DNA from 3 places in the Tritonibacter sp. SIMBA_163 genome. Region 3 is predicted to be linked to each of the others. Evidence: riboswitches for the same ligand, from Rfam matches in the RefSeq annotation. Region 3 holds a riboswitch; each other region holds the start of a gene.
The links. A riboswitch is a leader RNA that binds a small molecule or an ion and turns the genes downstream of it on or off. The one in region 3 is predicted to bind cobalamin.
Positions count from the first base shown of each region.

Region 1: linked by a shared signal. The riboswitch ahead of R0J92_RS18320 (aromatic ring-hydroxylating oxygenase subunit alpha) and the one ahead of nrdH (glutaredoxin-like protein NrdH) in region 3 are both predicted to bind cobalamin.
Region 2: linked by a shared signal. The riboswitch ahead of R0J92_RS19805 ((2Fe-2S) ferredoxin domain-containing protein) and the one ahead of nrdH (glutaredoxin-like protein NrdH) in region 3 are both predicted to bind cobalamin.

Region 1 is NZ_JAWJBP010000019.1:5,842-8,101, reverse strand. It holds gene R0J92_RS18320 (aromatic ring-hydroxylating oxygenase subunit alpha) at 2-1,228, opposite strand; cobalamin riboswitch at 1,366-1,572, opposite strand; gene R0J92_RS18315 (response regulator) at 2,085-2,260, shown strand, end outside.
Region 2 is NZ_JAWJBP010000025.1:17,572-19,831, reverse strand. It holds gene R0J92_RS19810 (ABC transporter substrate-binding protein) at 1-235, opposite strand, end outside; gene R0J92_RS19805 ((2Fe-2S) ferredoxin domain-containing protein) at 222-941, opposite strand; cobalamin riboswitch at 1,028-1,243, opposite strand; partial or broken gene R0J92_RS19800 (histidine kinase N-terminal 7TM domain-containing protein) at 1,465-2,260, opposite strand, start outside.
Region 3 is NZ_JAWJBP010000014.1:23,367-25,626, forward strand. It holds gene R0J92_RS16685 (ATP-binding protein) at 1-241, opposite strand, end outside; gene R0J92_RS16690 (GFA family protein) at 690-1,070, shown strand; cobalamin riboswitch at 1,152-1,346, shown strand; gene nrdH (glutaredoxin-like protein NrdH) at 1,446-1,667, shown strand; gene nrdI (class Ib ribonucleoside-diphosphate reductase assembly flavoprotein NrdI) at 1,683-2,105, shown strand; gene nrdE (class 1b ribonucleoside-diphosphate reductase subunit alpha) at 2,087-2,260, shown strand, end outside.

The sequences.
Region 1 (2,260 bases), on a different contig from region 3:
GTTACTCCGCCGCCAAGGTCTGAGGGGCGCAATTGCGCTTGAGGGTATCGAGGTACCACTGCACGAACTGCAGCACGCCGCTTTCCTGAACCTGGGAATAGGGACCGGGCTCGTAGGCAGGTGAATTGATGCCCATCTGATTGTACTCGACCACTTCGCGGTCTTCGTCGTTGGTTGCGATCCAGACCTCGGTCAGTCGGTTGAGGTCATAGTCCACCCCTTCAACAGCATCCTTATGGACCAGCCATTTGGTGGTGACTTCGGTTTCGGTCGCACTGATCGGAGTGACCCGGAACACAATGGAATGGTCCGACAGGAAGTGGTTCCAGGTGGTCGGGTAGTGGAACTTCAACAGCGATCCGGCGTCGGCGAACGGCGCCCGCCCCAGCCAGCGTCGCACAGCGGTCTTACCATCGAGCGTATAGCTCTCGGCGCCCTCTTTCAGCGGCATGCGGGCCACGCGAAACTGACCATCAGCGTTCAGATAGAATTCCGCCGGCATCCCTGCCTGCTCGCAACGGTTGAAATGCGCCTGCAGAGTTGCGGGCGTTTCGCCGCCTTCGATACCGGTGATCGATGGATCATCCGGGAATGTCCGGCACAGCGACGGGTGGTTGCCGCCACAGTGATAACACTCACGGTTGTTTTCCCAGACCAGTTTCCAGTTGCCCTGCTCGACGATCGAGCTCTCATATGCAACCTTGGCATTCGACAGGTCGTGCACCTCCAGGTAGGGGCGTGTGATCTCTGCAAAATGCTCAAAGTCCGGCGCCTCATCCGCAAGGCAAATGTAGACGAGCCCGGCAAGTTCACGACAGTGCACTGTCTTCAAACCGTGCTTGCTGGCATCAAAGTCCGGTCCCATGTCTCGGGCCCACAGCAGGCGACCATCCAGCTCATAGGTCCACTGGTGATAGGGGCAGACCAGCTTTGGGTTGTTGCCCTTCTTCGCTTTGCAGATCACCGATCCCCGGTGACGGCAGGAGTTGTGAAACGCACGGATTACGTCGTCGGAACCGCGCACGATGATCACGTTGTACGTTCCAATCTGCTGGGTGACGTAGCTGCCTGATTTTTCCAGCTCGCAGGCGGGAATGGCAAACAGCCACTCCTTGTAAAAAATCTCCTGCAGATCGGTCTGGAACACATCAGCATTGTTGTAAAATGCCTGCGCCAGCCCGTGCCCCGGCTGGTGATTTGCGATCAGCGCATTGATATTGCTGTTCATTTCCTGACTCCCCTGCCGCCTGCGTCCGACATGTGCGGCGCGACTGCGGTTGGTTGGTTGTTCGGACGGCACAGGGAACCCGTTAGGCCGCGGCGGAGGAAGCCGCGCCCTGCAAGATGCCCAAACCGCCGCCCGCGGTTGACGATATCTGTTGAGGCTGGTTTCCGGGCTCAGGAACTGACCAATTGGTCGGAGCGCAACGCCTTCCCGGGGTCCTCCACCCAGTGGCTGATGTCGCGCGCGCGGGTTCCATGACCGTTGCGGGGGCAGCGCCGGAGTTTCACCGGCTTCCCAAATTCTCCACACGGATCGCTCCGCGCAGCACCTCTTGGGACTGAGTTGTACCGAGATTCGAAAAACCAGATCCGCGAATTGCGACATTGTTTATTGAGTTCGAGACAAGCGCGACGTCCGCGCCACAATTCTTGCTCGGCGTCGTCCACACTGCCCCCCAAGACGGACATGACCGCAACGGAGCGCTCAATACGCGCCGATGCAGTCGGCGTGGCGAACACGGGGGTCGCACAGGGATCTTCGATGGTCCTGACCGCATGCCGCAGATGGTAAGGGCGCGCTGCGTATCCATGCCGCACACGATGTCGGTGTTCAGAACATCGAGACGTGCTTTCGTCCGTTTTACCATCATCAAGTGGGCGCAAACGCTCCAATAAAAGCAACATATGCGATGGTTTGGCGAATTAAATGATACGGCTTTCCGCATTTAAGCAGGAGTTCATTAATTCAATTCGACAAGTCTTTCTTTTGAAAACACGTTATCTTTGGGGATAACATTCAGGTGCGGTGCAAGGAGCAGTACGGCTTCAACCGCAACTTGTTGTGAGTAAAAGGTCAAAACATGTCGAAAATGAACGTACAAGACTACGCACTGATGTCGGGAGCGAAACCGGTTCTCCTGAACGTCCTGTCCATTGATGATGACGAAATTGATCGTATGCGACTGCTGAAGATCTGTCGCAAAGCCGGGCTCATGGTAGATTTTACCGAAGCTGCAAACCTGGCTGAAATGCGTGA
Region 2 (2,260 bases), on a different contig from region 3:
TATACGCGGCCCGCCATTGCTCCGGAATTGCGTCGTCCATATAGGCCGTGCCGACCAGAGATTCCTCAAGGCCCAGGGCCAACATGACTTCTGTAGCCTGCTGGTTCAGGGTTATGGCCCGGGATGGCACGCTTTCAAACGTATGAGACACGCCGCAGCTTTCGACTTTGATAGGGTCAGCGTGTGCGGCGGAAGCAAAAAGACCAAGCGGCAGCAGCAGGCTACGCAGTTTCATGGGAGACTCCAGTTTGATGGAAAATAAGTGATTCAAGCCTGCCACCGCGCGCAAGAACGGTGGCGACAAAATTCTGAATGTCCGCACGGTCCGCCATGCGATACCAGTCCCCACGCGGGTAGTGCACGATCACCGGGCCGGCGTTGCAGGGAAAAACACAGCCCGTCGTGGTGACGAGACAACTGTCCGCAAGCCCTGCCCGACGGATTTCGACTTTCAGGACGTCGGCGAGGTTTGGGGCGTCTTTCACGTGACAGCGAGGCCCCGTGCAGACCAACAAGTGGTGCTGATGAGCTGGCGGCAGGTCCCAGCCCTTGCCTCTTTCCCCCTGTGGCTTCGCAGAAATTCGGCGCATTGGCAGCTCAGCCCGGGCGACTGCAGTGATCACGCCCATGTCACTTTCTGGGCTGGCAGAGAAATACAGCTCGGGCACTGGCAGGTCCTGCCGGGCAAGCCATGCGCCTGCAGCCCCGGGAAGCCATTTCTCCAATGACTGCGAAAACGGCAACCCCACGGGCCGCAGATCAATTCGTGTTGCGCCGCGTGCGCACAATTCATCAAGAGCAGACCAGAGGCCCGCTCCTTCCGCTTCCAGCCGGATCGCCAATGCAGGACCCGCAGTTGCGCCTTCGAGCTTTTGTGCCAACATGGCAAAGCGTTGCGCGCTCACATAGGTGGCGGAAATCAGGTAAAGATACGCGTGCATACCAACCTCCTGACAGGAGACGGGTCGCTGCGGTTCATAAGACCTTTGGCATCTGTCATCACGTCCTCCGCAGGCCCACCGCCCGCTTGGTTTACAGTCGTGATGGCAGGTCTCCTGACTTGCGGATCATTGCGCTCTCGTCCCTTCCCGATCCCGGTGGATCAGTGGTGCGTGACGGGGCACTTGCCGCTTACAGTTGCGGGGGCAGTTTCGGATTTGGCGCCTCTGGGCTCCTCCTCACCGAATTCCCTTTTCATCCCACTTGCCTTTGGCGTCGGGGAACCATCGCCCCTCTCTTGCGTCAGCAGCGCAATCCCTGTCAAGCGGCATGGCGAAACTGTCGTCGTTGCTTCAGACTGCATGATCACGCGAAAATATATATGCCACGTGCGCCGAGATAGACCATTCGATCACTTCCCGGGAGAAGGTCTCGTGCACAGATAGTGGTATGGAGCCTGTTCTTGACGGTCTTGTTTGCGCAATAGGTCCTGCCCAATGCCGTCTGCCTGCCGGGTCATGCCGGTTACCGCGGCAACGCCGCCTTGTCTTCGGCGCACTGCGCGACCTTGCGGCGAACGGTTTGGATCATCTTAAGAAATGGCTCTTTGGACACCGGCTTTGCCAATACCTCATCCATGCCCGCCGACAGGTAGTGAGCAGATTGCTCCGGCATCGTATTCGCGGTCACAGCCACAATAAACCCGGGTTCGCGCCCGCCTGCCTGCTCCAGAGAACGGATCCGTCGAGTGGTCTCGACCCCATCCATTCCAGGCATTTGAATATCCATCAAGATGATATCGAACGCCAGATCCCGCGCCAGTTCGATTGCTTCTGCTCCACTTGAGACGGATTGAACCCGGCAGGATGATGAGGACAGGAACTTTTCCAAAATGAACCTGTTTGTCTTGTTGTCGTCGACCACCAGAACATCCATCACGGGCATAACGGGCAATACATCTGAGAACGCGTCAGGGCGGTTTTCGAGATCCAAGATATCATCTGCCGGGATCAAGGGCAGTCTGATTTCGAATACCGCACCCTTCGTAGCGGAAGGAGCCAGCCGCAATTCCCCCCCCATCAGATGACAAAGCTCTCGGGAGATTGAAAGCCCCAGGCCAGTGCCACCGAATTTTCGCGTATCACTGCTATCGGCCTAACGAAACGGCTGGAAGATCGCATCACGAGCCTCGTCGGGCACCCCAGGCCCGGTATCGCTGACACGCACCAATAGGGTCATGCCATCGTCAATGGCTGTGGCGCTTATCAAAACCTGTCCGACTTCGGTAAACTTGACGGCGTTTGAAACGAGGTTGTGCAGT
Region 3 (2,260 bases):
CCTTGGCCGTCCGCACCACATTCTGCTGCACTGCAAGGGCACGTGCACCAGTGGAGCCGCCAAATATCTCCAAAGCGGATTTCCCGAACCAGCCGCTTTCGGGAAGCTGTGCGATTTCCCGCGACCGTTTGTTGATCGCTATATATCGGGGGATCTGGTCGTCACCGACTTCCAAAACGATTACCGCCATGCCTATAGCATCCAATATGGCATAGAGTTCGTTCACTTGCAGTCGTTTCACGCGTTTGTCCCTTTGTGCAGGAGAGCACCTACCGCAGTATGCCGGGGGCAACATCTAACCGAGCATATCCTAGTACCGAGTTTCTCTAAACCAAAATTGAACATGGAGGTCTTCCGGAGGTTCAAATGCGCTGAATTGCGCAGCCTTGGGCATGACGACATCCGCCTGCATCCCTGCCAGCGCCCAGACCCTCGCGATGAGGGATGCCGTCGGCAAAGAGACAAGAACGCCGGAGGGGATTGCCTACGGCCCCTGCCAAGGTGCGACGGCGCAGATAGCGTCGGTCTGATGTACTGGCGGCACAATAAATGACATTCTCCGAGCTTTCCCGGACGGAACACCGCCCGGCCCGTCGGCCCGCCGCCAGCGAACCTGTCACCATGAGAGCCTTTCATCGCACCGACGCGACATGCTAAACTTTTGTGGACGCGAGATGTGGAGGCGCAAGATGACGACGGTGACAGGGGGCTGCCTGTGTGGAAGTGTCCAGATCACAGCAGTCGGACCGCCGTTGCGCGTTGGCATGTGCCACTGTCTCGACTGCCGCAAGCATCACGGTGCGGTCTTTTACTGCGCCGCAGTATTTTTGCAGCAAAACGTGACCGTCAGCGGTGATCTGCGCCACTATCAGGAGCGGTACTTCTGCCCTACATGTGGATCCTCCGTTTTTGCCAAAAGCGGCGATGAGATAGAAGTGCATCTGGGCGCCTTGGATAAGCCGGACATGTTTGCGCCAGAGTATGAACTCTGGGTGCAGCGGCGTGAAAGCTGGCTTCCTGCGCTCGACGGCCGCCCGCAACACGATCAAAACCGGCACCAAGAAGACTAGCGCGCAGCTATCCACATGCCTCTGTGGAAAACTTCCCTGAAGAAACCATACACCATATATTGACCATTTGCTGGATCTGCATCAATATCGTGTTGCTTTGGTTCTTGTGAGGCGACTCGCAAGCAATGAGGGAAATCGGTGAAAAACCGACGCTGCCCCCGCAACTGTAAGCGGCAAGTCCACCCTGGGCCACTGATGCGCACTACGCATTGGGAAGGCGGGATTGGGCATTTGAGCCGTGAAGCCAGGAGACCTGCCAAAGCAGACAACGACGACCGCGGCGGAGGGCCCGGACGCGTGACACGGTGCTGTTTCGGCGCCGGGTTCCGTGTCCCCTTTCGTCCAAGCAGACAAAACCTGAGGGACCCTTTGCCGATGAGCATCACCGTCTATTCCAAACCCGCCTGTGTGCAATGCACCGCCACCACCCGCGCACTCGAGGCGAAGGGGATTTCTTTCGACGTGATCGATCTGACCGAAGATGCTGCCGCAATGGAAATGGTACAGGGCCTTGGTTACCGTCAGGCCCCTGTGGTTGTCGCTGGCCAAGAGCACTGGGCCGGGTTTCGCCCCGACCTGATCGGCCGTCTGGCCTGATCCGGCGCTGATCGGATGGCCGGGCTCGTCTTTTTCTCTTCACGATCGGGCAACACGGCCCGATTGGTGGAGCGCCTCGGGCTGGAGGCTCTGCGGCTGCCGCAGGCAGGGCCGCCGCCTGAGCTGGACGCGCCTTTTGTACTGGTGTCTCCGACCTTCGCCGACGGCGAAGGGCGCGGCGCAGTGCCCAAGCCGGTCATTCGGCTTTTGAACAACACACGCAATCGCGCCTTCCTGCGGGGCGTGATCGCGGGAGGCAACCGCAACTTTGGTGCGACCTTTGCCCTTGCCGGTGAGGTCATCGCACGCAAGTGCAGCGTCCCCGTTCTCTACCGCTTTGAACTGGCGGGAACCGAAACAGACATTACCCGCATCCGCGCGGGCCTTGCCCGGTTCTGGGCAGCACAGGAGAGCCAGACATGCTTGACGCAAGCGTAACCGCCGATCTCGACTATCATGCCCTGAACGCGATGCTGAACCTCTATGATGATGAGGGGAAGATCCAGTTTGACGCCGACCGCATGGCGGCACGGCAATATTTCCTGCAGCATGTGAACCAGAACACCGTTTTCTTTCATTCGCTGGAGGAAAAG